One region of the Roseburia sp. AF25-13LB genome, then DNA from elsewhere that is predicted to be linked to it. Evidence: predicted binding sites of a transcription regulator. Region 1 holds the regulator's gene; each other region holds the start of a gene.
What was found. Region 1 encodes Rex, which represses fermentation and respiration genes when NADH is low (regulators of the CRP and FNR family bind a similar motif). Its sites were predicted from a motif close to ATTGTTAANTANTTAACAAT; they were not measured.
Positions count from the first base shown of each region.

Region 2: the regulator Rex is predicted to act here: its motif matches at 3,525-3,544, upstream of gap (type I glyceraldehyde-3-phosphate dehydrogenase).
Region 3: the regulator Rex is predicted to act here: its motif matches at 3,819-3,838, upstream of DWY37_RS10870 (acetyl-CoA C-acetyltransferase).
Region 4: the regulator Rex is predicted to act here: its motif matches at 5,594-5,613, upstream of DWY37_RS01125 (iron-sulfur cluster assembly scaffold protein).

Region 1 covers NZ_QUFO01000001.1:391,205-399,276, reverse strand. Annotated here, with positions in the region: gene DWY37_RS01985 (isopropylmalate/homocitrate/citramalate synthase) at 1-149, shown strand, start outside; gene DWY37_RS01980 (GntR family transcriptional regulator) at 167-826, shown strand; gene DWY37_RS01975 (NADP-dependent isocitrate dehydrogenase) at 845-2,053, shown strand; gene DWY37_RS01970 (ABC-F family ATP-binding cassette domain-containing protein) at 2,169-4,157, shown strand; gene DWY37_RS01965 (redox-sensing transcriptional repressor Rex) at 4,235-4,885, shown strand; gene DWY37_RS01960 (hypothetical protein) at 4,898-5,551, shown strand; gene DWY37_RS01955 (NAD(P)H-hydrate dehydratase) at 5,555-7,042, shown strand; gene alr (alanine racemase) at 7,064-8,072, shown strand, end outside.
Region 2 covers NZ_QUFO01000005.1:73,237-81,308, reverse strand. Annotated here, with positions in the region: gene tpiA (triose-phosphate isomerase) at 188-940, opposite strand; gene DWY37_RS08860 (phosphoglycerate kinase) at 1,007-2,218, opposite strand; gene gap (type I glyceraldehyde-3-phosphate dehydrogenase) at 2,400-3,416, opposite strand; gene DWY37_RS08850 (histidinol-phosphatase HisJ family protein) at 4,265-5,077, shown strand; gene DWY37_RS08845 (HAD family hydrolase) at 5,294-6,106, opposite strand; gene ptsP (phosphoenolpyruvate--protein phosphotransferase) at 6,106-7,719, opposite strand; gene DWY37_RS08835 (glycoside hydrolase family 1 protein) at 7,739-8,072, opposite strand, start outside.
Region 3 covers NZ_QUFO01000007.1:74,594-82,665, reverse strand. Annotated here, with positions in the region: gene DWY37_RS10885 (electron transfer flavoprotein subunit beta/FixA family protein) at 1-328, opposite strand, end outside; gene DWY37_RS10880 (acyl-CoA dehydrogenase) at 410-1,564, opposite strand; gene DWY37_RS10875 (3-hydroxyacyl-CoA dehydrogenase family protein) at 1,592-2,464, opposite strand; gene DWY37_RS10870 (acetyl-CoA C-acetyltransferase) at 2,597-3,781, opposite strand; gene DWY37_RS10865 (cell wall hydrolase) at 3,958-5,208, opposite strand; gene DWY37_RS10860 (HD-GYP domain-containing protein) at 5,400-6,617, shown strand; gene DWY37_RS10855 (hypothetical protein) at 6,705-7,028, opposite strand; gene DWY37_RS10850 (PoNi-like cognate immunity protein) at 7,050-7,721, opposite strand; gene DWY37_RS10845 (hypothetical protein) at 7,760-8,072, opposite strand, start outside.
Region 4 covers NZ_QUFO01000001.1:232,980-241,051, reverse strand. Annotated here, with positions in the region: gene DWY37_RS01160 (glycoside hydrolase family 3 C-terminal domain-containing protein) at 1-906, opposite strand, end outside; gene DWY37_RS01155 (helix-turn-helix domain-containing protein) at 1,022-1,780, shown strand; gene DWY37_RS01150 (hypothetical protein) at 1,896-2,522, opposite strand; gene DWY37_RS01145 (hypothetical protein) at 2,541-2,885, opposite strand; gene DWY37_RS01140 (hypothetical protein) at 2,910-3,365, opposite strand; gene DWY37_RS01135 (hypothetical protein) at 3,340-3,639, opposite strand; gene DWY37_RS01130 (GGGtGRT protein) at 3,830-4,840, opposite strand; gene DWY37_RS01125 (iron-sulfur cluster assembly scaffold protein) at 4,860-5,552, opposite strand; gene DWY37_RS01120 (putative ABC exporter domain-containing protein) at 5,691-7,268, opposite strand; gene DWY37_RS01115 (ABC transporter ATP-binding protein) at 7,261-7,974, opposite strand.

The DNA of each region.
Region 1 (8,072 bases):
GTAAAGTAGATAAGAATTCGGAACTGGTAAAGACCATCAAACAGTGGGTAGACGAGCAGTATGATGAGGGACGTGTAACTGTAATTACAGATAACGAACTTGTAGTACAGATAACTGACTGTTGTAAAAAACTCGGAATTGTATTATAAATTAAGGAGGCTTTATCGTGGGCGAAGAAGGATATTCTTTAAGCGGAAGAGTATTTCATACGATTCGTGAAAATATCTTATCCGGAAAATACAAGTGCGATGAAGAATTAAAAGAAAAAACCCTGGGTGATGAACTGGGTGTCAGCCGTACTCCGGTAAGAGAAGCCTTAAGGCAGCTTGAACTGGAAGGACTCGTCAGAATCATTCCAAACCGCGGAGCATTCGTAGAGGGAATTACGAAAGAAGACGTAAAAGATATCTATGAAATCCGTGCACGGCTGGAGGGACTTTGCACAAAGTGGGCGGCAGACAGAATTACCAAGGAGCAGATAGCGGAACTGGAAGAAAACATTTTTCTGGTGGAATTTCATGCTAAGAAGGAAAATTATGCACAGATATTGGAGCTGGATAATAAGTTTCATGAGGTGCTTTATGAAGCTTCCGGAAGCAAAATGTTAAAGCATGAATTGTCTGCATTTCATCATTATGTGGAAAGAGTTCGAAAAATCACTTTGTCAATGCCGGATCGTGTGGTAAAATCAAATGATGAACATAAAAAGATTGTAGAAGCATTGAAGCAGCACAATGCAAAAGAAGCAGAACTGCTTGCGACAAGTCATATGTTAAATACTATTGAAAATATGGATAATTATGGCTGGGACAATCTGCTGAAATAGTAAATGGAGGATAGAAAGATGGACAAAATTAAAATGACTACCCCTTTGGTTGAAATGGACGGAGACGAAATGACAAGAATCCTTTGGAAAATGATTAAGGATGAACTGTTATTACCATTTATTGATTTGAACACAGAATATTATGACCTGGGTCTTGAACATCGTAATGAAACGGATGACCAGGTAACTGTAGATTCTGCAAATGCAACAAAGAAATACGGTGTTGCAGTAAAATGTGCTACCATTACACCAAATGCAGCACGTATGACGGAGTACAACTTAAAGGAAATGTGGAAGAGTCCGAATGGAACTATCCGTGCAATGTTAGATGGAACGGTATTCCGTGCACCAATCGTTGTAAAGGGAATTGAGCCATGTGTTAAGAACTGGAAGAAACCGATTACCATTGCAAGACATGCTTACGGTGATGTATACAAGGCTTCTGAAATGAAGATTCCGGGACCGGGAAAATGTGAACTGGTTTATACAGCAGAGGACGGAACGGAAACAAGAGAGCTGATTCATAACTTTACCGGAGCAGGTGTTGTCCAGGGACAGCATAACTTAAATGATTCTATCGAAAGCTTTGCAAGAAGCTGCTTTAGCTATGCACTTTCTACCAGACAGGATTTATGGTTTGCAACCAAGGATACCATTTCCAAAAAATATGACCATACTTTCAAAGATATTTTCCAGGAAATCTTTGATGCGGAATATAAAGAAAAATTCGAAGAAGCAGGAATTACCTACTTCTATACCTTAATCGATGATGCGGTAGCCCGTGTGATGAAAGCAGAGGGCGGCTTTATCTGGGCATGTAAGAACTATGATGGAGATGTTATGAGTGATATGGTATCATCTGCATTTGGTTCCCTTGCCATGATGACTTCCGTACTGGTATCACCGGCAGGATATTATGAATATGAAGCTGCACACGGAACAGTTCAGCGTCACTATTATAAACACCTCAAGGGAGAAGAAACATCCACCAACTCCGTAGCAACTATTTTTGCATGGACCGGAGCACTTCGTAAGAGAGGTGAATTAGATGGCAACCAGGAGTTAAGCACATTTGCCGACAAACTGGAAAAAGCCTGTGTAGATACGATTGAATCCGGAAAGATGACCAAAGACCTTGCACTGATTACTACAATTGAAAATCCGACTGTATTAAACAGTGAAGACTTTATCAAGGCAATCCGTGCTACATTAGAGAAAATGTTATAAATTTTATACTCCGGGAGGGCAGAATAGTGTGCCGTCCCGGAATTTTCAGCTATAAAAAGCCCCTTGTAAAGAATGCTTTACTTATGGGGCGAAGAGAAAAAGTGAGGAGACTTCCATGATTTTAGCCTGTCAGAATATCAGTAAATCCTTTGGGACAGACACCATAATACAGAATGTTTCTTTTCATGTAGAAGATAATGAGAAAACAGCAATTGTCGGCATCAATGGTGCCGGCAAATCTACGTTATTGAAAATTATAGTGGGAGAGCTGGCACCGGACAGTGGCGAGGTAACCGTTGCAAAAGGAAAAACCATCGGTTATCTTGCCCAGTATCAGGATAAAGACAGCAACGAGACCATTTATAATGAAGTGCTTCATGCCTGCGATGCATTAATTGAAAAAGAAGAAAAGCTTCGTAAAATGGAAGAAGACATGCAGCATGTAAGCGCAGATGAATTAGAGAAATATATGGAGCAGTATAACCGTTTCAGCCATGCCTTTGAGTTAGAGGGCGGACTGACTTTTCGCAGTGAGATAAACGGTGTGTTAAAGGGACTTGGTTTTTCGGAAAATGATTTCGGAAAGAAAATGTCAGAGTTATCCGGAGGACAGAAGACCAGAGTGGCATTAGGCAGACTTCTGGTAACCAAGCCTGACATTATCATGCTCGACGAGCCGACCAACCACCTTGATATGGCATCGATTGCATGGCTTGAAAACTATCTTTTGAATTATAAAGGAGCCGTAATTATCGTAGCCCATGACCGTTATTTCTTAGACCGGATTGTTACGAAGGTAGTGGAAATATCCCGCCATACGGCAACGGTATTTCCGGGAAATTATACCGCATATGCGAGGCAGAAGGAAATACAGCGGGAAAGTCTTTTGCGACAGTATTATAACCAGCAGCGGGAAATCAAGCACCAGGAAGAAGTAATATCCAAGTTAAAATCCTTTAACCGGGAAAAGTCCATTAAGCGTGCGGAAAGCCGTGAGAAGGCATTGGATAAAATAGAACGTATTGAGAAGCCAATCGATGAAAAAACAGATATGCATATTACATTGGAGCCGGAAATTACCAGTGGAAATGATGTACTTTCGGTGAAAGGTCTTTCAAAATCTTACGAGCATAAACTGTTTTCAAACATTGATTTTCAGATTAAGCGAGGGGAAAAAGTTGCTTTAATCGGAAATAACGGTACCGGGAAAACCACCATTTTAAAGATAATCAATGGAATTGTAGACGCAGATGCCGGGGAGATAAAGCTTGGAAGCAATGTGGAAATCGGATATTACGATCAGGAGCATCAGAACTTAGACCCGGATAAGACGTTATTTGATGAAATTGCAGATGCTTATCCGAATCTGAAGGCAACGAAGATTCGAAATGTGTTAGCAGCATTTTTATTTACGGATGATGATGTGTTTAAGCGGATTCGTGATATCAGTGGTGGAGAAAGAGGTCGTGTTTCACTGGCAAAACTGATGTTATCCAATGCGAACTTCTTAATTTTAGACGAGCCGACCAACCACCTTGATATTATGTCAAAGGAAATTTTAGAGTCAGCCATCAATTCCTATACCGGAACGGTGCTTTATGTATCCCATGACCGTTATTTTATTAATAAAACTGCCAGCAGAATTCTTGATTTAAAGAATGAAACAATTCTAAATTATATTGGAAATTATGATTATTATCTGGAGAAAAAGGAAGTTCAGGAGTTAGCGGCGTTTGGCACAGCTACACAGGATCGTGCAGACAATTCAGTGGCAAAAGGAAATGTCATTGTTTCCGATGGAACTGGAGAAAATAATGGAACAGAGCAGATATCCGGCGGAGGAAAACAGAAGTTAAGCTGGGAAGAAATGAAGAAACAGCAGGCAGCAAAACGTAAGCTGGAAAACGAATTAAAGCGTACAGAAGATGAAATTGCTAAGAGAGAGGCAAAGATAGAAGCATTAAATGATGAACTGTCAAAGCCGGAGGTAGCATCAAATTCCTATGAATTAAACAAAATCCATGAGGAGCAGATGCAGGAAGAGGCAGCGCTGGAAGAACTCTATGCAAAATGGGAAGAATTAAGTTTACAGAAAGATTGTTAAAGTTGTAACACATTGACATCCTTTCGGCAAGAAACTATAATTATTGTAGGGTATTGAGAGCAGGAGGAACTGGCAGAATGAGCAAAGAAATATCACAGGCAGTAATTCGTAGAATGCCAAGATATTACCGATATCTGGGGGAACTTTTAGATGAAGGGGTAGAACGTATTTCATCGAATGAACTGAGTGCAAGAATGAAAGTGACCGCATCGCAGATCAGACAGGATTTAAATAATTTTGGTGGTTTTGGACAGCAGGGATATGGTTACAATGTACAATTTCTGTATGAAGAAATCGGAAAGATTATGGGATTAAATGAACAGCATAATATTATTATTATTGGAGCTGGTAACTTAGGACAGGCACTTGCCAATTATGTGAAGTTTGAAAAACTCGGCTTCGTCATAGTAGGATTGTTTGACGTGAATCCGGAGTTATGCGGAAAATCCATTCGTGGCAATAAAATCGAAATGATTGATAAACTGGAAGAATTTGTAAAGACACATAAGGTAGATATTGCTACACTGACTATGCCGAAAGAAAAGGCAGATGCTGTGGCCAACCAGCTGGTAAGCCTTGGTGTACATGCAATCTGGAATTTTGCCCATGTGGATCTGGAAGTGTTGGATGAAAATGTTGTAGTGGAAAATGTACATTTATCAGACAGCCTGATGCAGTTATCCTATAATATGACAAAGAACAAAAGGGAAAAGGAAACGCTGGAATAGAGGTGTTTTTGCATGAAAGATGACAAGGAATTTCTGGAAGCATTAGAAAGCAGAAAAGTACCAATACTTGTATTGGATCAGAAATGGCACAGACTTTTTGCGTTAAGCGGAAAAACCAGTGAAATCAAGCAGCTGGAAGAAAAGGTAAATCAGTTGTTAGAACAGCAGGGAAAGCTTAATAATGATTTGAAAGAACTGAAAAAGACAAAGAATCGGTTGATGAAAAGCATTGTTGTCAACATGGAAGGAACTCATGAGGAAAATGAGGGGGATATTTCTTCCAGAAAATTAGATGAAGACAAGAGACTGATTGATGAAGTCAATGTCAAAATGGAAGAAATTGAGGATGAATTAATTGAACTTCCACGAAATATAAACAGTGCAAATCAGGAACTTATGTTAGAAAGCATGCGTTACTGCTATGAGAGACTAAGACAGAACAGCAAAGAAGCAGATGAAATTACGGACTGGATTGATAAGGTAAGGGTAGAACTTAAGAAAAATATCATCAAAAAACAGAACCGTGAAATCAACAACCGGCAGATTTATTCTTATATGCATGATATTTTTGGTGTGGATATTTTAAATATATTTGATCTGCGGCAGGAAGATGAAGACCGTCTGCAGGGAAAAAAAGCGGTGGAAAATGCGGACGAAAGGAATTAATTTATGGAATATCTTGTAAATTCCCGGGAAATGAAAACATGTGATACCAATACAATCGAACATTTTAAAGTGCCATCCATGGTTCTAATGGAGCGGGCAGCACTTTCTGCGATAGAAGTAATACAGGAAAAAGAAATTTCATGTAATCGCGTGCTGGTAGTGTGTGGAACCGGAAATAACGGCGGCGATGGTATGGCAATTGCAAGATTGTTATACTTATCCCACATTCCGGTTGAAGTATATCTCTATGGAAATAAAACACATTTTTCAAAGCAGGCAAAAGAACAGTATGAAATCTTGACATCATATGGTGTACCATTTATTGATGAAATGGAGGATGCAAATTCCTACAGCCTGATTATTGATGCGTTATTTGGCATAGGATTATCACGAAAATTAGATGATGAACTGGTGCACTTGATGGAACGGCTAAACCAGAGCAGTGCCCACCGGCTGGCGGTGGATATACCATCCGGTGTCTCGGCAGATAATGGAACTGTATTAGGTGGTGCATTCAAAGCAGATGATACCGTAACCTTTGCTTACTGCAAGACCGGAATGGTATTATTTCCTGGTGCAGAATACTGCGGAAATATTACGGTTAAGGATATCGGAATCGGAGAAGAAAGCTGGTTAGATAAAAGACCTGCAGCTTATGCAATCACAAAGGAAGATTTAAATTTTTTAAATAATCGTGCTGCTGATTCGAACAAGGGAACCTTTGGAAAAGTCCTTCTGGTTGCCGGAAGCGTGAATATGGCAGGTGCGGCGGTTCTTGCAGCAAAGGCAGCTTATCGCAGTGGCTGTGGTCTGGTGAGAATATATACACCGGAAGAAAACCGTATTATCTTACAGACAGCAGTGCCGGAGGCAGTTCTTACTACCTATTCTGCAAAAAAGGCTGATACACAGCAGCTGATAGAATGTCTGTCCTGGGCAGATGTTATTATTTTAGGACCTGGAATTGGCAAAAGTGATGTGGCACACAGTATTGTAAAGACGGTACTTAAGAATGCGGCAGTACCAATGGTAGTAGATGCCGATGCATTAAATATCATAGCAGAGCAGACCGAACAGCTTCTTCGCCCGCATACAGAACTGGTATTAACGCCACATCTAGGGGAAATGTCCCGGTTAAAACAGCTTGCCGTTTCCTATATCAAAGAAAATATTGAGCAGGTTGCGGAAGATTTCGCAAGGGAATATAATGTAATCTGTGTTTTGAAAGACAGCAGAACGGTAACGGCAATTCCTTATGGGAAAACATTTATTAACCGGAACGGTAACAACGGAATGGCTACTGCGGGAAGTGGTGATGTACTGAGCGGAATTATTGGAAGTCTGATGGCGCAGGGCCTATCTGCAGAGCAGGCGGCACCGCTTGGGGTATATGTACATGCGGCGGCAGCAGATGAACGGAGCAAAACAGTTTCAAAGCATGGACTGACTGCAGGCGAAATTATAAACGGATTATCCGATGTGTTGTCATAATAATAATTTGAGGTGAATGAAATGAAAAGATATAGCAGGGTATATGCCAGCGTGAATCTGGATGCGGCCATTGAGAATATGGAGGCAATGCACCGGCTTTTAAAGAAAGATACCAGCATGTTTGCGGTAATTAAAACAGATGGATACGGACATGGTGCAACGGAACTTGCCCGTGTATTAGAGCCGCTTCCGTATCTCCATGGCTTCTGTGTGGCCACAGTGGAAGAAGGCGTAATTTTAAGAAATCATGGAATTAAGAAGCCGATTCTGATTCTTGGTTTTGCATTCCCGGATGAATATGAGATTATTGTAGAACAGAAATTAGAGCCTGCCGTATTTACGTATGATATGGCAGTTGCACTTTCTGAAGCTGCAACAAAGAAAAATCAGGATGTGGCAATTCACATTGCAGTGGATACTGGAATGAGCCGGATTGGTTATCAGGTGGAAAAAGAAAATGCAGGAGAGGTAGCGCAAATCAGTAAGCTGCCACATATAATAATGGAGGGGATTTTTACCCACTTTGCAAGGGCAGATGAAAAAGACAAAACGGGTGCCCATAAGCAGCTTGAACTGTTTCAGAAAATGATTGCAATGTGCAAAGAAGAAGGCGTTATTTTCCATCATGCACACTGTTCAAACAGTGCAGGAATTATTGATTTGCCGGAAGCAAATATGGACATTGTAAGAGCGGGAATTACATTATATGGACTCTGGCCATCGGATGAAGTGCAAAAAGACAGACTGCCAATGCACCCGTTAATGGAATTAAAGAGTCATGTTTCTTATGTAAAGACACTGCCGGCTGGAAGGGAAATCAGCTATGGTGGAACCTATACCACAACCAGAGAGACGAAGGTGGCAACGATTCCGGTCGGTTATGGAGACGGTTATCCGAGAACTTTATCTAACAAAGGTTCTGTACTGATTCAGGGAAAAAGAGTACCGATTCTTGGCAGAGTCTGCATGGATCAGTTTATGGTGGATGTTACTGATGTGCCGGATGTTGTCGTTGGAACAGAGGTAACAC
Region 2 (8,072 bases), on a different contig from region 1:
TTTCTGGTTCATTCGCATCATATACCCATTCGCCTACTATGTCAATGGGCGAATCGGTTTTCGTTTGTTCTTTTCGGGGAACAAAAAAACGCCACCAAATGCATTTCACCGGTAAATACTACCAATGTCATAATGCATTTCGTGACGTTTCTTATTTCTTATGAAAATATTCTATTTTCCGAAAAGCTTATTTATTGTAATTTACAATTTTTCCGAAGTCAGCCTTTAAGGAAGCTCCTCCTACCAGACCACCATCGATATCAGCTTTTGCGAACAGCTCTGCTGCATTTCCTGCATTTACAGATCCGCCGTACTGGATACGGATAGACTCAGCTGTTGCTTCATCATATACTTCACGGATGCATGCACGGATTGCGCCACAAACTTCTTCTGCCTGATCAGAAGTAGCTGTTTCACCAGTTCCGATTGCCCAGATTGGCTCGTATGCAATAACTGCTGTTGCAGCCTGCTCTGCTGTTACGTTCTGGAATGCAATCTTAATCTGCATACGGATCCAGTCAAGGTAGATACCCTGTTTTCTCTGTGTTAAAGTCTCTCCACAGCAGATGATTGGTGTAATACCATGTTCGAAAGCTTTTAATACTTTCTTATTTACAGTTTCATCTGTCTCTGCGAAGTACTCTCTTCTCTCAGAATGTCCTAATACAACGTATTTTACGCCAGCATCTGTAAGCATTGCCGGAGAGATTTCTCCTGTGTATGCTCCGCTCTCTTCAAAATACATGTTCTCTGCACCGATGCAGATGTTAGAACCTTTTGCTGCTTCCATTGCTGGAATAATATCAATTGCTGGTACGCAGAATACTACATCTACGTCTTCATTTGCTACTAATGGTTTTAATTCATTTACCAGTGCAACTGCCTCGCTAGGAGTTTTATTCATTTTCCAGTTGCCGGCAATAATTTTCTTTCTTGCCATTTTAAAATGTCCTTCTTTCTTAAATATATAAGCTTTTGCCTGCATACAGGCATGTGCTTTGATTACTTATTTATCGTTTGCTGCTGCAACGCCTGGAAGCTCTTTACCCTCTAAGAACTCTAAGGATGCTCCACCACCTGTTGAGATGTGGCTCATCTTGTCACCGAATCCAAGCTGGTTAACTGCTGCTGCAGAATCTCCACCACCGATGATGGTTGTTGCATCTGTATCTGCTAAAGCTTTTGCTACAGCGATAGTACCTGCTGCAAGAGTTGGGTTCTCGAATACACCCATAGGTCCGTTCCAAACAACAGTCTTAGCAGTCTTAACAGCATCTGCGAAAAGTGTCTGTGTCTTAGGTCCGATATCACAGCCTTCTCTGTCTGCCGGCATCTTGTCTGCATCATAAGTTTCTACTTCAACTGGAGCATCGATAGGATTTGGGAAATCTTTGATCGTTACAGCATCTACCGGAAGAAGAAGTTTCTTTCCAAGTTTCTCTGCCTTTGCCATCATTTCTTTACAATAATCGATCTTAGTATCATCTACTAAAGAGATTCCGATTTCATATCCTTTTGCTTTTAAGAATGTGTAAGCCATACCACCACCGATGATTAAGGTATCACATTTCTCAAGTAAGTTGTTGATTACATTTAATTTATCAGCAACTTTTGCACCACCAAGAATTGCAACGAATGGTCTTACCGGATTCTCTACTGCATTTCCAAGGAAGTCGATTTCTTTCTGCATTAAGTATCCAACTACTGCAGTGTCAACTAACTGTGCAACACCTACGTTAGAACAATGTGCTCTGTGAGCTGTTCCGAATGCATCATTTACAAATACATCACAGATAGAAGCAAGGTCTTTAGAGAAAGCTTCTCCGTTCTTTGTCTCTTCTGGTCTGAAACGTGTATTCTCAAGCAAGATAACATCGCCATCGTTCATAGCTGCTACTGCTGCTCTTACGTTCTCACCAACAACTTCAGGGTCAACAACGAATTTAACTTCCTGTCCTAATAACTCTGTAAGTCTTGCTGCTACTGGTGCAAGAGTTTTGGTCTGTTTATCTTCTTCTGTTTTTACTTTTCCTAAATGGGAGCAAAGGATAACCTTTCCACCATCAGCGATTAATTTCTTGATTGTAGGAAGTGCTGCAACCAGACGGTTCTCGTCTGTAATCTTTCCTTCTTTTAATGGTACGTTGAAATCACATCTGCAAAGAACGCGAAGTCCTTTTACATTAATATCATCTATAGATTTTTTATTTAATGACATATTAAGTAGTCTCCTTTAAATTTTATTTCTAATAGCAAGAAAGAGCCCGGTCCCAAAAGACCGGACCCTTTTCCTGAGTCTTATCTGCACTCTGGCAGCCTGTCGCTTAAAAAAGTAGTCTACCGTGCAGTGATTGTTCGTTAAACTACGGGAAACACGCTTTGCGGGTTTCTCTCGTAAATTATGCTAACTCGCTGAAGTATTTGATTGTACGAACCATCTGAGATGTGTAGCTGTTCTCGTTATCATACCAAGAAACAACCTGTACTTCGTACAGATCATCAGATACCTGGTTAACCATGGTCTGTGTTGCATCGAACAGAGAACCGAATCTCATTCCAACGATATCAGAAGATACGATTTCGTCTTCATTGTATCCGAAGGACTCGTTAGCTGCTGCTTTCATAGCTGCATTGATATCTTCTTTTGTAACGCCAGCTTTCTTAACAACTGCTGTTAAGATTGTTGTAGATCCTGTAGGGGTTGGAACACGCTGAGCAGATCCGATTAATTTTCCGTTCAGTTCTGGGATAACAAGTCCGATAGCTTTTGCTGCACCAGTGCTGTTTGGAACGATGTTAACTGCTGCTGCACGAGATCTTCTTAAATCACCTTTTCTCTGTGGTCCATCAAGAGTCATCTGATCACCTGTGTAAGCATGGATTGTTACCATGATACCAGACTGGATTGGAGCATATTTATTTAATGCATCAGCCATAGGAGCTAAGCAGTTTGTTGTACAAGAAGCTGCTGAAATGATTGTATCAGATGCTTTTAATGTCTCATGGTTTGTGTTGTATACGATTGTAGGAAGGTCATTACCTGCTGGAGCAGAAATAACAACTTTACGAGCACCTGCATTGATGTGTGCCTGTGCTTTCTCTTTGCTTGTATAGAAACCTGAACACTCTAATACAACGTCAACTTTTAATTCACCCCATGGGCAGTTGTTTGCATCTGGGAATGCATAGATTTTGATTTCTTTTCCACATACGATGATAGAATCATCTGTGCAGGATACTTCATCAGCATGCTCATATTTACCCTGAGAAGAATCATATTTTAACAAGTGTGCTAACATTTTAGGGCTTGTTAAATCGTTGATTGCTACTACTTCGTATCCTTCAGCACCAAACATCTGTCTGAATGCCAGACGACCAATACGGCCGAATCCATTAATTGCTACTCTTACTGCCATTATTAATTCCTCCTAGAAATTTAATATAAAATATCTTTATTTGGGATTGTACCCAATCTGGTATTATTCTAACCAATTTTTGTCGAAAGTTCAAGTAGTTCCCATCACTTTGTTAATTTTTTCACTATTTTTATTTCTTCTTTCTCATTTTCAAACAAATGTTACAATAGCTTTTCCATTTTTCATACTGTCTTTTGACAGATTGTCAAATTTCTATTATAGTATTCTGTGTATTATATACAAAGATTTTACTATACTTGTGAAAATGTAACATTTTTCTTAGTAGAAATGTGTAAACACCGGGTAAGGTTTGTGCAATATGTAGGCGAAAGGAATGGGAAAGCTTCTTCCCGAAAACACTGGAACAGTTATGATGTGAGAATCCGCAGCACTTTACGGGCAGTATTTTTCTTGAAATTAGGCTGTCTTTCCGGCTGCTTTGACCGGATACTGCTTTTGTCTGCCAGCAGCGGATACCACACTTTGTCTGAAGGGACTCTAAGAATTCCTGCAAAGATATTTGATTTGCGGCAACCGGCACAAATTCATATCCATATTCAGATTGTGCCTCGCTGGTACATCCATGTACCAGCGTTGCCGGGTTGCAAAGGGAATTCTAAGAGTCCCTAACAGACGCTGTTCACGGTATCCGCACGCTGGCAGACAAAATGCAGTATACTGTCAAACATTGGAAAGACTGCTTATTATAAAAGAAAGAAAAATACTGCAGGTTGAAGTGCCGGCTTCTTACATAAAAGCGTTCCGGTGCTTTTGGGAAGAAGCTTTCTCATCCAGTTCCCCACCTGCACAACCTTACCCGCCATACACCCCACAGAAAGGAGTACACTATGCTTTGGGACACACATATGCACACTGCTTTTTCTACCGACAGTGAGGCCTCACCGGAATCCATGATTGAAGCATCTATTGAACTGGGACTTGGCGGAATCTGCATTACCGACCATATGGATTATGATTATCCAAAAGAACATCCGGAGGATGAACCGGAATTTATCTTAGACACTCCGGTCTACTTCCCAACTATCCAGAAGCTGGGACAGCAATACAAAGATAAAATAAAAGTGCTGACCGGCATTGAGCTTGGATTGCAGCCTCATCTTGCAGCGAAACATCAGGAACTGATAAGCCGGTATGACTTTGATTTTGTCATCGGCTCTTCCCATGTAATCCACGGCAAAGACCCTTACTACTCCCGCTTTTTTGAAGGAAAAACCGAACAGCAGGCTTATCTGGAATATTTTGAATCTATCCTGGAAAATCTTGCGGTATTTGATAATTTTGATGTATATGGACATATCGATTATGTGGTACGCTACGGTCCAAACCGGAACCTTAAATATTCTTATCAGAAATATGCCGATGTCATTGATGCGATTTTAGAAAAGCTCATTGATATGGGAAAAGGAATTGAAATCAATACCGGTGGTTTCAAATATGGTCTGGGACATCCGAATCCAACAGAAGATATTATAAAACGTTATCACGAACTAGGCGGTGAAATCATTACCATCGGTGCCGATGCCCACAAACCGGAGCATGTTGCATTTGATTTTGCAAAAGTACCGGATATTTTAAAGGCCGCAGGCTTTCAGTATTTTACTGTATTCGAAAAGAGAAAACCGGCTTTTCTTCCGTTGTAAACTATGGGAATCACGCTTTACGAATTTCTCTTCTTATTGCGGTGTTCACCAAATCTGTATGCAGGCACGCGATTTTTCCTGTGTATGCAAAAGTAACGGCGCGGTTCGTCAACTGCGGAAACAACATAAATACAGTAAAGGGCACTTATCATGTCTCCTAAGTTGACGAACCACGCCGCCTTTTCTATCATAAGAAAATTGTTTTTACTTCAAATCCTACCCCAGCAGATGCAGCCGTTCGAATGCATGATACAGTCCGTCTTCATCAATCTTATCTGTAACCATATCCGCATACTGTTTTACTACCGGAATCGCATTTCCCATTGCCACTCCTGTTCCTGCAAATTGCAGCATTTCCACATCATTTGGTCCATCACCAAAAGCAATGGTATCTTCCCTGCCTATCTTTAACTCATCCATAAGCCGCTGCATTCCGGTTGCCTTGTTGACTCCCATCTTCGTCATTTCACCGGACATCTGACGATCCTTGCCAAAGCTTGCTCCGGTTATCTTGATATAATTTCCGACTTCCTTCTGCATCACATCCACCGGAATATCGGCATCAAAATACATTCCACTTTCAAGAGCCGGCATCTGTTCCGGATGTTCAACAAGCGTCAATCCGTTTAGAGCACCGTCAATATCAAGTCCAAGCCGCATACAGCGTTCTCTCATTTTCTTTGCATTCTCTTCATCCACATAACGTCCGTTGATTCCCTGCAGCATAAAGCATGCACCGTGCTCCTTCAGCACCTCTACCATATCCTGCACCTTATCATTTGCCAGAACGCTATGGTAAATCACCTTATCATTTGCAGACACATAAGCACCTGCCGAAGCCACAATGGCATCAAATCCAAACTCTAAAAGCCATGGATACACATTCGTTACAGTTCTTCCGGTACATAACGAAATCAGATGTCCCCGCTTTCTGGCCATGCTTAATGCTTCCCTGGCAGATTCCGGCATGTGCATGGTGAAATCCACCAGGGTTCCGTCTACATCCAAAAAAATCAGTTTACGGCTCATTATTCTGCGTCCCGAATCGCTTTTCGAACCGGAAGAACACAGCCAGGAGAAACAGATAATTCATCTACCCCCATCTCTAAGAAACGCTGGGTCAGAGTTGTATCTGCCCCAAGTTCTCCACATATTCCTGCCCAGATGCCTGCCTTGTGTGCATTTTCCACGGTCATCTGAATCAGCCGGAGCACTGCTTCATGATGCGGATTATAGAAGCTGTCAAGCTTTGCATTCTGACGGTCAATTGCCAGTGTATACTGGGTCAGGTCGTTGGTTCCGATACTGAAGAAATCAACCTCTTTTGCCAGTTCATCACTCATTACTGCTGCTGCAGGAGTTTCAATCATGATACCCTGCTCCACATTTCCAAAAGGAATCCCTTCCTTTGTAAGTTCTTCTTTCACTTCTTCTGAAATTGCTTTAATCTTACGCACTTCATCTACCGAAATAATCATCGGATACATAATTGCAATATTTCCGTAATTGCTTGCGCGGAATAAAGCACGGAGCTGGGTCTTAAAAATTTCCGGCCGGGTCAGGCAGATCCGGATGGCACGATATCCCATTGCCGGATTGTCTTCTTTGTCGAGGTTAAAGTAGTCCACCTGCTTATCGGCTCCGATATCCAGGGTACGGATAATAACCTTCTTTCCTGCCATGGTCTCTGCGACCTGCTTATAAGCTGCAAACTGTTCTTCTTCTGTTGGAAAGGTATCTTTTTCAAGATAAAGAAATTCACTACGGAAAAGTCCGATTCCACCGGCATCATTTTTAAGTACTGCCGCTAAGTCAGAGACATTTCCGATGTTGGCATACAGATTGATTTTCTGACCACTCTTTGTCACATTTTCTTTTCCCTTTAAAGTCAGCAGTAATTCCTTCTGTTTTGCATCCTCTTCTGCTTTTTTCTTATATTCTGCCAAAGTTGCTTCATCCGGTTCAATGATAAGAGTTCCGGTATAGCCATCCACAATTGCCTGTTTTCCGTTCCACTCTTCCTTGATTTCCACACCAATCAGTGCCGGGATGCCCATAGTTCTTGCTAAAATTGCAGTATGGGAATTCGTAGAGCCAAGCTGTGTTACAAATGCCAGCAGCTTACTTTTATCCATCTGTACGGTTTCACTCGGAGCTAAATCCTTTGCTACGATAATAACCGGCTCATCCCCAAGGTCGCTTCCCATATCATTTCCACATAATACATTGATGACACGCTCAGAAATATCCTTCATATCAATGGAACGGGCTTTGAAATACTCGTCATCCATATTTGCAAATACTTCTGCAAAGTTATCTCCGGTAACACCTACCGCATACTCTGCATTTACGCTCTGACTCTCAATAAGATTGTGAACGGAATCATTATAATCTCCATCCTCTAACATCATGGCATGCACATCAAAAATCTGTGCATTTACTTCACCCACTTCTTTTAATGCTTTCTTGTAAAGCTTGTGGAGCTGTTCAATTGCAGTCTGCTTTGCTGCTTCATAGCGGGCAATCTCTGCTGCCGGGTCTTCTATTCTCTTTCTTACCACCTGATTTTCAGCTTTTAAAAGGAGTTTTACCTTTCCGATTGCAATACCGCTGAATACCTTTTTTCCATTAAACTTTTCCATAGTCCATACCTTCTTTCTTTTATAAGTTTTCTCCATTTGAAGCAATTACTTCTTTATACCAGTCGAAGGATTTTTTCTTTCTTCTTGCAAGAGTTCCGGTTCCATCATCATATTTTTCTACATAGATGAAGCCATATCTCTTTGCCATTTCTCCGGTGGATGCACTTACTAAATCAATGCATCCCCATGGTGTATATCCCATCAGGTCAACGCCATCTTTTACCGCTTCTTTCATCTCTTTGATATGATCCCGCAGATAGTCGATACGGTAATCATCCTGAATGCTTCCATCTTCTTCTAATTTGTCATAAGCGCCAAGGCCATTTTCTACTACCATAACCGGAATCTGATAA
Region 3 (8,072 bases), on a different contig from region 1:
AGTCAAGGTTTCTTAATGCACCAGCGATTGTAGTAGAAGTAGCCCAGGTATCTGCACCACCTAATACACGGTCTGTTACAAGGATTCCCTTGTCAGCGCCCATTGCCATTGCTTCACGAAGAACTTCATCAGCCTTTGGAAGTCCCATGGTAAGTACAGTAACTTCTGCACCGTACTGATCTTTTAATCTTAATGCTGCTTCCAGACCTGCTTTGTCATCTGGGTTCATGATAGTGAGCATTGCAGCTCTATCCAAAGTACCATCCGGATTAAATTTTACTCCGCCTTTTGTATCTGGTACCTGTTTTACACATACAACTATTTTCACGGTATATTCACTCCTTATATTTTTAATTTGTGTGCGCCATGATTTTTCGTTTAAAATCCTTTTGCGCCGATCTGTCAGAAACTATTTTAATAATGCGCCAGAAATAACCATTCTCTGAACTTCGCTTGTTCCTTCGTAGATCTCTGTAATCTTAGCATCACGCATCATACGCTCTACATCGTATTCTCTGATGTATCCGTATCCACCGAATAACTGAACTACTTCTGTAGTAACTGCCATTGCGGTTTCTGCTGCGAATAATTTTGCTTTTGCTGCTTCTACAGAATATACCTTCTGTGTTGCTTTAGCCATAGCAGCTTTGTAAACCAGCATCTGAGCTGCTTCAATTCTGGTTGCCATATCAGCAAGCTTGAACTGGGTATTCTGCTGCTGAGCGATAGAACGACCAAACTGTTTTCTTTCTTTGGTGTATGCAACTGCTCTGTCTAATGCACCTTCTGCAATACCAAGTGCCTGAGCTGCGATACCGATACGTCCGCCATCCAGAGTATGCATAGCGATTGGGAATCCTTTTCCTTCTGGTCCTAACAGATTTTCCTTTGGAATTCTGCAGTCTTCGAAGATTAACTCGTATGTAGATGATCCACGGATACCCATTTTCTTTTCTTTTGTTCCGAAGGAGAATCCAGGAGCTCCCTTGTCCACGATGAATGCAGAGAAGTTCTTCTTCTTTCTTCCTCTCTTATCTTCGGTAACACTTGTGATTGCGATTACGATATAAACGTCTGCAACTTTACCGTTTGTAATAAAGCATTTAGATCCGTTTAATACCCACTCATCACCATCTAATACAGCCTTGGTCTGTGCTCCCTGGGCATCTGTACCAGCACCAGGCTCTGTTAATGCGAATGCGCCAAGCTTCTCACCTGTTGCAAGTGGTTTTACATATTTCTGTTTCTGCTCTTCTGTACCGTAAGTCATAATTGGGTCGATACAAAGAGAAGTATGTGCAGATACGATAACACCTGTTGTACCACAAACTTTAGATAACTCTTCTACACACATAACATAGGTTAATGGGTCACATCCCTGTCCGCCGTACTCCTTTGGTACCGGAATTCCCATGAAACCAAATTTTGCCATTTTATCAACTGTTCCCTGTGGGAATACTTCTGTCTCATCAACTTCCTGAGCCAGAGGTTTTACTTCGTTTTCTGCGAAATCTCTGAACAGAGTTCTCGCCATTTCATGTTTCTTATCTAAACTGAAATCCATGTTCTGAAATCCTCCATAAATTTTATTTTACTGAGCGTCAACCGGGGTCTTTGTACGGTCAGCGTTGTATACATAGAATCCTTTTCCGCTCTTAGCGCCGAGGTTACCACCACGAACCATTTTACGGATTAATGGACATGCACGATATTTGCTGTCGCCTGTCTCGTTGTAAAGTACATCCATGATTGCAAGGCAGATGTCAAGACCAATGAAGTCACCTAACTCAAGAGGTCCCATTGGATGATTTGCGCCAAGCTTCATAGCTGCGTCGATACCTGCGATATCAGATACACCTTCCATTTTGATAAATGCAGCTTCGTTAATCATTGGGATTAAGATACGGTTTACTACGAAACCTGCAGCTTCATTTACCTGTACCGGAGTTTTTCCGATTTCTACAGAGATTTTCTTAATAGCTTCTACTGTTTCAGCAGGAGTATTTACACCAGCGATAACTTCGATTAATTTCATTCTGTCTGCCGGGTTGAAGAAATGCATACCTACCATTGGACGGGTAAGACCATTTCCGATTTCTGTAATAGAAAGACTGGATGTATTAGAAGCAAAGATACATTCTGGTTTAGCAATCTTATCAAGCTCCTGGAATGTTGTCTTCTTAACGCCCATATCTTCAAATGCTGCTTCTACGATTAAATCGCAGTCTGCGCAAAGATTCTCTTTTAAACCTGGTGTGATTTTAGCAAGGATTCCGTCAACAGTTTCCTGTGTCATTTTTCCTTTTTCTACCAGTCTTGCATATCCTTTTGCGATTTTCTCTTTTCCGCCATCAGCCCATTCCTGCTTGATGTCACAAAGAGCTACTTCATATCCTTCTACCTGAGCAAATGCTTTTGCAATGCCCTGTCCCATGGTACCTGCACCAATAACGCCAACTTTCATGTTAGTCCTCCTTAAAAACATATGTATTATATTTACCCGAAAACGAAAGTCTTCTGGGTTATAACTTGCAACGCAAGACCCGAGAAGCGTTTTACACTTCCCGGGTATATTTACTTATTCAGAAAGAGTGAATTAGTCTCTCTCAACAATTGTTGAGCAGCCCATTCCACCACCGATACACAGAGTAGCAAGACCCTTCTTAGCGTCTCTCTTCTGCATCTCATGAAGCAATGTAACTAAGATACGGCATCCAGATGCTCCAACAGGATGTCCAAGTGCGATTGCACCACCATTTACGTTAACCTTAGACATATCGAATCCAAGATCTCTTGCAACTGCGATTGACTGAGCAGCGAATGCTTCGTTTGCCTCGATTAAGTCGAAGTCATCGATAGACATTCCGGTTCTTGCAAGAACTTTCTTTGTAGAAGCAACAGGTCCAACACCCATGATTTCCGGCTCAACTCCGCCAAGTGCTCCTGCAACCCATGTAGCCATTGGTTTAACACCAAGCTCTTTTGCTTTTTCTTCGCTCATAACAACGATTGCTGCTGCACCATCGTTGATACCGGAAGCGTTACCTGCAGTAACAAGTCCACCCTCTTTACCAGAGCAGCATCTTAATTTGCTTAATGACTCAGCAGTTGTGCCTGGACGTGGTCCCTCATCTGTGTCAAACATAACAGTTTCTTTCTTAACCTTAACAGGTACAGGAACGATTTCGTCTTTGAATCTGCCTTCAGCAATTGCTTTTTCACATTTCTGCTGGCTGTTTGCTGAGAACTCGTCTAACTCTTCACGGGTAATTCCGTATTTGTCACATACGTTCTCTGCTGTAATCATCATATGATAATGATTAAATGCGTCTGTTAATGCATCATTTACCATGGTATCGATAATTGTTGCATTGTTCATACGATATCCAAAACGAGCTTTTGTCATAGCGTAAGGTGCCATAGACATGTTCTCCATACCACCTGCAACAACGATGTCTGCCTGACCAGCCATAATCATGTTTGCAGCTTCGTTTACACATTTCAAACCAGAACCACAAACTACGTTTAATGTAAATGCAGGAACCTCGATTGGTAAACCTGCTTTGATAGAAGCCTGACGTGCAACGTTCTGTCCCTGTGCTGCCTGGATTACACATCCCATCATTACTTCATCAACCTGTTCTGGTTTAACACCAGCTCTGTTTAATGCTTCTTTGATTACGATTGCGCCTAAATCTGCGGCTGGAGTATTGCTTAAAGCTCCTCCCATTTTACCGATTGCGGTACGACATGCGCCTGCTAAAACTACTTTCTGTGCCATTTTCTCGTCTCCTTCTGAATTAAATTTGCCTTTTACTATTGTTATTTTTTTAACAATCTTTTGTAAAAAAAATAAAAGAAAGCCTTTCCGGCTCTTTCCCGACAATCTGATGTTATCATAGAAAGGGGATTTTTGCAAGTGAAACTTGCTTTATTGAGCCGGATTTTCAGCTTTCCTTAATAAAATACATGGTTTCCGATTACAGTTCCATTAATCAGTCCGTTGTTTCTGCGGAAATATAAGCAGTTTAAGGTTCTTGTGCCTGCTAACACTTCTGTGGCAGCCTGCACACAGGACGCATCTGCCCCGGATGAAAGCACTACTGCGAAACGACCGCTGGCTACCGGTGAGAACTGCCCGCTCTGATAGATGACACCTACCACGGTATCCGGGAAATAACTGCTGTCCACACGGTTCATGACCACGCTTCCAACGGCAAGCTTCCCTTCATAGCTTTCGCCGCCTGCTTCGCACTGGATCAGTGCTGCCAGCATGGCAACATCACTGGCATTCACTGTCCCCCCACCGGAAGCATCGCTTCCTGTGGTATTATCCCCGGTGGATGTCCCATCCGGATTTACATTATTATCTGAAGCATCTGGCTGCTGACTGTTAATAAGTTCCTCTTCCTGACGCTTAATCTCCTCCTGACGGGCAGCATCTTCTTTCGCCTTCTGTGCCTCTAATTCTTCCTCATAGGCTTTCTGTCTTGCGATTTCCGCATCTGTGTCTGCTATTTCCGTCTCTGCATCTGCAACATCCGACTTTGCTGCGCTTATTTTTTCCTGCTGGGCTGCCACCAGACTGTCTGCCTTGCTCTTCTGCTCCTGCTTCGTCTGTTCTGCCGCAAGCAGTTCTTCTTTTGCCGTCTCTAAATCTTCCTTCTGCTGTTTTAATTCAGCCAGTGTATCCTGATAATCAGAAAGCTCCTGCCTGTCATAATCATAAATAGATTTGGCATATTCCATCCGGTTTAAAAAATCCGAAAAGGAGCTTGATCCAAGCAGCAGCTCCAGGTAAGACTGATTACCATTTTCGTACATATATTGTACTCTTTTCTTCATGGCTTCGTACTGGCTCTCAGAACGTGTTGTCAGCTCTGCAATCCGGCTTTCTGCTGCTTCAATCTCCACATTTTTCGCCGCAATTTCATCCTGGGTATCCGCCAGTTCGTTGCTGATTTCCTGCAATCCATTATTTAATTCCGTCAGTTCATCGGAAAGATTTATCTGATATTCTTTCAAGGAATCAAGCTGCGACTGCTGTTCCTCTCTCTGACGTTCCAGTTCTTCCACGCTGCTTCCGGTGTCCTTAGATGCCAGATCCACTCTTTCCTTGGTGCCGGTGTCTGCCTGCACCGTCATCTGTATCAGCAGAAACAGTATCAGCAATGCGGAAAACATACGTTGTTTACTGTTTTTCTTCATATCTTTATCCTCTTTTATGGATTTATCACGCCTCTTGTTTTCTTCCTTTATTATAGACGGCTTTCTTATGAAAATGCAACGAAAAACTACACTTCTTTTTCAATCCCAAGATTGTTTTTCCTCTCTGCTTGTGCTATATTTGAACTAGGAATTTTAACGGAAAAAACATATTTTGTAAGGAGGTAACCGCTATGCTATTTATACGGACAGATGACTTAAAACCCGGCATGCGTCTTGCTAAACCTATCTATAATAAATTGGGCGTCATGCTTTATGACCGCGACACCAGACTGACCCGGCAGGGTATCGAAAGTATCCGGAATTTCGAGCTGATTGGTATTTATATTCTGGAGCCTGCCGAACCGGTTCCGCCATTATCCGACGAGGATATTGCTTTCGAACAGTTCCAGACCATTTCCATGTTCCAGCTTCGCGACTGCATGGATATGATTCGTAAAGGCAGACAGCCGGACAAGCTTCCAACGCTGGTCTCTTCGATTCTGTCCCAGTATGGCCGTCTTGACCACAAGCTGAACTTTGCGCAGAATTTAAGAAGCTCTGCAGATTATGTATACAAGCATTCCATCAGCGTTGCTATTCTGGTCGCCATGCTGACTCACCAGTTAAATATGCCGGATGATTTTCAGCAGACCTGTGTAACGGCTGCTCTGCTCTATGATTTTGGCTGGCTTTTAGTTCCGACCGAGCTTGCTGAAAAAACGGATCCTTTAACAGAAGAAGACGAAAAGAAAATTCTTGCCTGCCGTATCAAGAGCTTAGATTATCTGAATCCGCAGACTCACAGTATAAAGTTATCACCGGATGCTTTAAGAATCATTACCCAGTTTATTACACTCTCCGCTCCGGAAGAGGCTGCTGACCCATCCAAGATTTTCCGCAGCAGCGGCACAAAGCTTTTACAGGTTGCAGATGCCTTTGACCGGATGACCGCCATGAGCCTAACCAATGAGCCGATTTCCGAAATCGTTGCCATGAAATATTTGCAGGAGTTTCCGGAAAAATATGATACAAAGATTGTCCGTGCACTTTCTCTTTGCATCCACATTCTTCCGAGAGGTGCCTGTGTAGATTTATCCAACGGCGAAAAGGCGATGATTCTTGAAGATAACCCGGAGGATTATTCCAAACCTCTTATCTTACAGTTTACTAATAATGAAATCTTTGATTTGCGTGACCCGCACATCTATGACATTATCCAGATTCAGGATATTATGAAGACCATGGATAACCGGATTGCCATTGATGAAAATACTTTAAAGCATTTTACCTCAGACAAATATATCAAAGATGTAGCCGACCGGTTCCGCAAGCGCCAGAATCAGGCTGCCGCAGCAGCCGCTGCCCAGCCGGCACCAAAGAAAAAGACTGCAAGAAAGAAGCTGGTGTAGGATTATCAATACAGAATAGCCCACATATGTTCAATCCAAGAAAACCTTGAACATATGTGGGGTTCTTTTAAATGGGACAGCTATTATTTAATATTTAAATTCTTCATATAACATTCTGTCTAAGCTATGTTCAGTCAAAAAAAAGAATATCATATCGCAAAACAGTCTCAAATTATCTTTCTCGACTACATAACTTAAAGAGTTTAAAATTCCCTTTTCTCCCTCAACCTCATACTTTATCTTTCTTTCCTGAATTTCATCTTCAAATCCACATATTCCCATCGGAACAACAACATTATACCCTTTATAATTAACATAAACTCTACATTTACTTTCTTCATATTGAACTTTCAATGAACATAAGTCGTTTTCCCAAATATCAAATTTTTCTTTCTTTTGGATTCTCCACATTTCATTTTCTCCACGGGAATTTTATCTTTTATAGTGAACCAAATCATATGGATAATATGGCACATTCTTTAAATTACTGTCATCTAAATTTAATATTTTTGCAATAGCTCCTGCTTCAAAACTCCAGTAACCATAATATATATTCTGGTCACTTTTATGAGCCTCATAACACTCGTATTCTTTATTATACCAGTCCTCTTTCAAATATTTCTCCAATAAATCTGATTTATCTCTTTCTTTAACTAACTCTTTCATTATTTGAAATCTGTCTGGAAATAAAAGTGGTAAATTTGGTTGTTTTTCCCCCATCAGAAAAAGCAACAACCAGTCCTTTACCTCTTTTTCTTTCAGTTTTCTTTTTGTTAATGTAATCAGTTTTTGCTCTATTTCAAATAGGACTGCAAGTGATAGCATCTTTAAATTCTCATTATATGCAACCTGTGAAAAGAAGGACATTATCCACTCTTCATATATTTCCATAAAATCACTTCTTAAACAAGCTATGTTATCTCCCTTAGAATACCTTGCTATTATAATTCCAAGTTTAATACGAAAAATTCCCTGTTTTACTGGCACTAATCTTTCTGGTCTAACTTCTCCGCCATTTACTTTTTTTGTTAATTTTAAAATTCTAGCTGTATCTTCTGCTATGAATTCGTCGAAATATTTTTCACTTTTAATATAATCTCTCATTCCCTGATTTTCTCCATTTGGTATACACCACTGTATCATTAGATAACTTTATTTTCCATCAATGCTTTTTCTATTCGCTGCACCTTTTTCGCATCATCCAGAGTTTTCCACGCATGATGTGTCACATTGGGCATCTCCACACAAATAATTTTTTCCGGCTCAGCCATTAAATCTTCAAAATCATCCGCGGCGCAATAGATGCATTTTTTATGGTCCATTGCAAATTCAATCTCACTTTCCTGTATCCTGTCACAAGTCATGCCAAATATATGTTTAATTATATTTTGTAATTTTTCTTCTGAAAATTCTTTTTGATGCAAATTTAAAATAGATTTCACTTTATCAATAAAA
Region 4 (8,072 bases), 160 kb from region 1:
CTGATTCTGTTCTTCCATATCTACCTCATAATTTTCTTCTATATTTTTATGAAGTGATACAAAATTCTGCAGAACATTCTTAGTCCAGTTATCCAGTTCCTGATCCGTAATCCGGCCATCCTTATACGCTTCTTTTAACACATCTGTGTGGAAGCCTTTCGGATCTGGCATTTCCAGTGTCAGACCATTTTTCATACAGCTTACAATATCATTTGCTGCTCCCCAATCCGACACCACACCACCTTGATATTTCCATTCTTTTCTCAGAACATCTGTCAGTAAGTATTTATTTCTTGCTCCAAATTCGCCATTAATCCTGTTGTATGAAGCCATTACAGAAGTCGGTTTTGCTTTTTTCACAACTTCTTCAAAAGCCGACAGATATATTTCCCTAAGAGTTCTTTCATCAATCTGGCTATTGGATGTCATTCGTCTTGTTTCCTGTGAATTAACAGCATAATGCTTTAAACTCGTACCTATTCCAAGGCTCTGTACACCTTCGATATATCCCGTTGCCTGCTTTCCTGTCAAATACGGATCTTCACTGAAATATTCAAAATTTCTTCCGCATAAAGGAGAACGCTTGATATTGATTCCGCAGCCTAGCACAATAGATATCTGCTCTTTTTTTGCTTCTTTCGCAATCGCTTCACCCATCTTTTTAACAATAGCAGGATTCCAACTGCAGGCTATTGCACTTGCAGTTGGAAAACAGGTTGCTGGCTTACTGGTTTCAATATCCCCAATCTTTTCCTGTTCCAGTTTTCGAATCCCATGTGGTCCGTCTGTCATCATAATAGAGGGGATTTTCCCATTACAGTCATAAGTATGCCAGTCACCAACACCGCCTAAAAGCCGGATTTTTTCATCTATTGTTAACTGTTCGCATATTTTATCAATGTTCATCTCTTTTCCTCTCTTTTAATCTCTTAATTGCATTTTATCTATTTCCGGCATATAATTATATTGATTTATCGTGTTTTATGTCAATTTATCGTGTTTTTGACAGGAGGAATTACCTATGTATAAAATGAAGTCAGACATCAATTTTTCACTCACACATGAAATGTTGGAAAATGCAGAAAATGAACGGATACATACATCTTATGCACAGGAAAAAGCAATTCTCGAATGTGTTTCAAACGGAGATATTCACGCATTGGAGAATACCTATTATTCACTCCCAACAACTGTTTACGGAAAGATGACCTCTTCCAATTCCAAATTAAAATTACTTTTTTATGCAAGTATTGCTAATACAACTTTAGTTACCAGATATGCCATCGAAGGAGGACTTAATGAGGAAACTGCTTTTTCCTTAAGTGATGTATATATACGAAAAATGGAACAATGTACCGATGTTGACGCTTTAATGAAATTAAATGAACAGATGGCTATTGAATTTACGCTTCGTGTTGCTGAAGCAAAAAAGACTCCAAAAAACTACTATTCACCAGCTATTTCTCGCGTCATTGATTATATCTATCATGGTAAAAATAAAACTTTAACCTTAAATCAACTGGCATCTTTAGTTAATTTAACACCTAAATATCTGTCTGCCCTGTTCCATAAAGAAACCGGACAGACGCTTACTGTTTTTATCCATAAAGTTCTTATTGAAAAGGCACAGAATTTACTGGCACATTCCGACTATAGTCTGGGTGAAATCAGTACTTACTTGAATTTTTCATCTCAAAGTTATTTTATTTCTATTTTTAAGAGATACACTGGTATAACTCCCGGACAATATCGTAAAATGCATCGCCAGATTAGTTGGTAAAATAGAAAATAAAATAAGAATATCGATGATTAAACGTTACTATCGCCAGAACTTTTCTCGTCTTGAAGATAAAAGAAAGCTACCAGTTTTTCCTCTGATAGCTTTCCATTCATTCTTATTCTGTTGGGAACATCGCTGCTTCCAGCTTATTCATCTCTGTATCCGAAAGACCATATTTTCCTGAATTATCTTTTTCCACGGATACTTTTACAGTAACCGTTTTTCCATAACTGTTCTTTTCAAGACTCTTCTGGACACTTTCTGTTAATACGGCTGCAAAGACTTCCGGATCATTTCCATCCAATCCCTGCTTTATTTTTTCATTGCTTACCTCTGTAGAGCTTTGTTGCAATGTCTGAAATACATTGGATGGTTCAACTTGTACACTTACTGTATAAACTCCATCCTCTTCTTTCACATCCTGTACTTTGTATTTTGCCAGTTTCTTTACTTCTGTCAGTTTTTCCGTATAATCAGCAATTCCTTTATCCGTAATGTTATCGGAATCATCAAATTGCTTTTGGATGCTCTCATTAAAATCCTCTTCGATTTCTTTCTTTGCATCTTTTTCCGAGAGTTCTAACAGATTCGCATAGTCCTTATATTCTCCATGATAGTATGCATCAAGAGAACTTTGGGCGTAAGATTTGGCATCGAAGTCTGGTTGTTTAGAGCACGCACTAATCCCAATACTTAACATTATCGTTCCCAAAATCATTAGATACTTTTGTAAGTTTTTCATCCTGTTATCCTCATACTTTTACTTTACAAAAAAATCCACAAATTTTCCGGCCTTTGATGATAGTTTAAATTTATATTCTTGTCCTTCATACTTGAAAGAAAACTTTCCACCAAATAATCCGGCTTTTCCTTGGATATTTTTCATATTTGGAATATAAATTTTTGCTAATTGTTTGCCATAAGAATTATCAATATTGGCTCGGTGAATATATAAAATATCTTCATATACACTCAGCAATACTAATCCCTTAACGCTCCCAATAAGACCACCTATTTTATTGCTAAGTGATGCATAAATGTAATTATTTTTTTCATCTAAAAACTTATCACTATATAATTGCTTTTCCATTTTTTCTAAATTCATAATTCTTTTTCCCTGTATTTAATATTAAAAACAGAAGGGTCTTTCCGGCAGTTTTTCAATTTTATATTTTTCGAATTTCATTCTATAGTTTGCTTCTAATACTTCATGAGTACTAGCTTTTTTTTCCAATTCCAACATCCAATTTTTAAAACCACCATCTCGTACAAAATATCTTTCTTCTGGCCATGATTTTAATTCATTGTAAACCGTATGCAATGCATTATCAAAAAGTTCTTTTTTTCTTGTCCAGCTACTAATGTATACATAATCCTCATATTCTACAATTGTTCCTTTATTTGGGTTTTTAAAATATCGTTCATATCCATTCTTTACGTCCTCAAAAGTCACTTCCCCTTGTAACGGAATATATGCTTTTTGGATTAATTGTTGGGCAATTTGTTCACTATAAATTTCATGCATTTGCATATCCATCGATCGTCTTTCTATTTCTAAACTAGAAGTTTTTTTTCTCATAGCCATATAATGTACTTTCCTTACATGTCAGTTTACAATCATTTTCCATCCATAAATCCCCAAAATCAGCATATGAAATATCCCTATCTACCATTACCTGTCCCACATTTTCATATTCAGATAATGCTTTTCTTCCAGCTATTCTTGCATCCCTTTTACTAGCAAATTCAGATTTTGATTTACGCTTTCTTTTTCCATCAACACTTGCCATCTCAAATGAATACTCATATACTTTTTTGCCAGACCTCAAAAAACGTTCTCTTACCATAATCTCACTCATATAATTCTCCTTCCACATAATGAATATATAAGTAATACTAATAAATCGACTCTTTGAAATCTATGACCTGCGAGGCTAAAAAATTTAACAAAGTATTTAGATACCTCCTTTAATATGAGAATATAAAAAGAGACTTCCGTCTTAATTTAAACGGAAGTCTCCAAAAATCCTATAAAATCAAGCTTTCTATTTAGAATTTACCAGCTTTTGCTGCTTCCTCAACGGAAACGGCAACTGCTACTGTAGCACCAACCATTGGGTTGTTACCCATTCCGATTAAGCCCATCATCTCAACGTGAGCTGGTACGGAAGAAGAACCTGCAAACTGTGCATCAGAGTGCATACGTCCCATAGTATCTGTCATACCATAAGAAGCAGGACCTGCAGCCATGTTATCTGGGTGAAGGGTACGTCCTGTACCACCGCCGGATGCTACAGAGAAGTATTTCTTACCCTGCTCGATACATTCTTTCTTGTATGTACCTGCTACTGGATGCTGGAAACGTGTTGGGTTGGTAGAGTTACCAGTAATGGAAACACCAACATTCTCATGATGCATGATTGCAACACCTTCCTGAACATCATCAGCACCGTAACATTTTACAGTTGCACGAAGTCCGTTAGAATATGCTTTTTCATATACAACATTAAGTTTTGCTGCTTTGTAATCATACTGTGTCTCAACAAATGTAAATCCGTTGATACGGGAAATAATCTGTGCAGCGTCTTTTCCAAGTCCGTTTAAGATAACACGAAGTGGTTTCTGACGTACTTTGTTTGCTTTCTCAGCGATTCCGATTGCACCTTCAGCAGCTGCAAAAGACTCGTGTCCAGCTAAGAAACAGAAGCACTCTGTCTCTTCCTCTAATAACATTTTTCCAAGGTTACCATGTCCAAGACCTACTTTTCTGTGGTCAGCAACAGAACCTGGAATACAGAATGCCTGAAGACCTTCACCGATTGCTGCAGCAGCATCAGCAGCTCTTTTGCATCCTTTTTTGATTGCGATTGCAGCACCTACAGTGTAAGCCCAGCAAGCGTTCTCGAAACAGATAGGCTGGATTTTCTTTACCTGATCATATACATCAAGTCCAGCATCTTTTGTAATTTTTTCAGCTTCTTCAATAGAGCTGATACCATAGCTGTTTAATACAGTGTTAATCTGGTCAATTCTTCTTTCATATCCTTCAAATAATGCCATTATCTTCGTCTCTCCTTTCTTACTCTTCTCTTGGGTCAATGATCTTAACAGCATCAGCTACACGACCATACTGGCCTTTTGCTTTTTCCCATGCAGTGTTAGGGTCATCACCTTTTTTGATAAAGTCTGTCATTTTTCCAAGAGAAACGAACTGATATCCGATAACTTCGTTGTTCTCGTCAAGAGCGATGCCTGTTACATAACCTTCAGCCATCTCTAAGTAACGAACACCTTTCTCCTTTGTTGCGTACATAGTACCAACCTGGGAACGAAGTCCTTTTCCTAAATCTTCCAGACCAGCACCTACTGCAAGTCCGTCATCAGAGAATGCACTCTGAGTACGTCCGTAAACGATCTGTAAGAATAACTCTCTCATTGCTGTATTGATTGCGTCACAAACAAGGTCAGTATTTAATGCTTCAAGAATTGTTTTTCCCTGAAGAACCTCTGCTGCCATTGCTGCTGAATGTGTCATACCTGAGCATCCGATTGTCTCAACCAGTGCTTCTTCAATCACACCATTTTTTACATTTAATGAAAGCTTGCAGGCACCCTGCTGTGGTGCACACCAGCCTACACCGTGTGTAAATCCTGAAATATCTTCAATTTTTTTGGAATGAACCCATTTTCCTTCTTCTGGAATTGGAGCTGGCTCATGTTTTGCGCCCTTGGCAACAGGACACATGTTTTCGACTTCCTTCGTGTAAATCATTATAAGACTCCTTTCGATATGAAATATATATCATGTTAAACTTTGTTATACATTTAACACACCGCCCTCATTTTCTCACATTTTTTTACATTAGTCCAGTCTTTTTTACAGGAAATGCCCCTTAATTTTCTCAATTTGTTAATCTAATGCCTCCATCCGCTCAAATGCAAAGGATGCTCCGATTGCTCCAACCAGTGTCAGCAGGAATATAACGACTATCATCATAATAAATCCTGCAGTCACGGAAATGAACGCTCCCGTTGCTACTGCCACAATGATTCCGACACATAATACCAGTCCCTGGAACAGCATCCGAAGAATCGTTCTGCCCAGTTCTCCAAACATTTTCCCTATCACGACATCTGCCAGCATATTCATATAAAGCTTATTAGCATTCAGGCACATATATAAAATGACGGTCAAAATCATGTAAGACACCGGAAGTCCCATTACGATACTGCCCGGCAGCGTAATCAGAAGTCCGTCAATCAGCGCACGGATATGTTCCATTTTGGTGGCATACCACATTTTCTTAAAATTGCTGTCCGGAATCAGATAGGTGTATGGATTTGCCAGTTCCTTCGACCACTTCGTCTTATAACCGCTGAAAATAAAGATAACATAGGCAATGACGCCCGGAATTACAAACATTTTAAAAGGCTGGCTGGAAATTTTATTATAATAAGAAACAACCGCAATTGCCACACCTATGACCAGAAACAGCACCGAATTCCAGCCAAAGATAAAGAAACGGTTTTTACGGTATTCTAATACCTGCCGGTAGAAAATTGCTTTAGCGTAAGTTCCCTTATAAGCCATCTTTACATTCCGTAAATACTTTTTCTTGCCATTTCCCACTACAACCTCGCCCTTTTTCGAGCGTTTCATCCGGTCATCATAATCTTCTGCAAATTTTGCAGCATCTTCATAGAATTCTCCGGTACACTTCATCTTTTTCGCATAAAGTACCAGAAAAACAGTACTGGTTAAAAGAAGTACGGTTGCCACCACATTGATTCCTGCAGGACCTATAATAATAAGCTGAATCAATGCAATTTCCCAGCCTATAATCGGAATCAGCTGTACCACCGGAAGCTGGATTAAGTCCACAAACACAGATAACTGCATGCCTTTCACCGAAACAAAATAGATTGCCACCAGTGCAAAAGCTGCCATTACTCCATACATAATATAGGTAAGTACGGTAAAGAACTGTTTAGGAAGTGTTTCATTTCCATAGCAGATAATCATTAACGCTCCCTCTAAAATATTTTCCAGTACACCAGCATAAAGGAAATATAAAATCATCTTATATGGTGTAACACCAAATACACCAATTCCAAGTACCAGTACAAATAGTTCAACAATAAAATTGGTTAAGAACTGCTTCATTCCGGCATGAAGAATAACTTTCTTCGGTTCTTCCGGTGCAGCAAATACAAAATGTACTTCTGACGGGCGGAACAACAGTCCTTTTCTCTTGATATAGGAAATCAGATTTGCCGGAACAATCATAACCATCAGTACGGATAAAACAGTTGCAATTCCTTCCGGGCTGTTTAATCCGAAATCGACAGACATGGAACCAAGTCCATACAATACCAATGCTGCATATAAAACAACAAATACCAGTGCAAGAAAAGTCTGTGGCCGTTTCAGGCTCCGCTTCACTTTATTCTTAATGGTCTGGAAAAAAACAAAGGAAAGACTACTCATGTTCTTCACCACCAGTCTTTGGTTCTGTCACTTCAAAGAACAGTTCTTCTATGTCTTTATCCGCAATTTCATTTTTGTTAAATGTTGCTATAATTTTCCCTTGTTCCATTACAAACATCACATCCCACAAATCTTTTACCATTTCAAGCATATGGGTACTGATAAGAATGGTACAGCCTTTCTCTTTTAACTCAAGCACAACTTCTTTCAGTTCTTTTATGGCTGCCGGGTCAAGTCCAACCATTGGCTCATCTAACATCACAACCTTTGGATGAATAGCAAGTGCACAACAGATACTGACCTTCTGCATCATTCCTTTGGACAATTCATTTCCCAGCTTCTCCTGTTTATCCAGAAGTTCAAAACGTGTCAGCAGTGCATCTATTTCTTCCTCTGTAATGTCACTGTTATATGCCCGCTTCACATATTCGATATGCTCCCGCACCGTCAGCGCTTCAAACATTGCCGGAATCTCCGGTACATAGCCAAATATTTTCTTCGCTTCCAGGCTTCTTGCCTTCATTCCATTAATACCAACACCGCCTTCATAACGAAGGAGTCCTGCAATACTCTTTATAATGGTTGATTTTCCGGCACCATTTGGTCCAAGCAGGATACCGACCTGACCATCCTGCACCATAAAGCTGACATGGTCCACTGCCACATTCTTTCCATATTTCTTAGTAAGCTCTTGTACTTCTAACATTTTCACCCTCCAAAATTCACGAGAAACACTCTTTGTATGCTTCCCGTATATACTGCGAGAAACACTCTTTTCAAAGTTCTCGTCCAACTAAAAAGCAG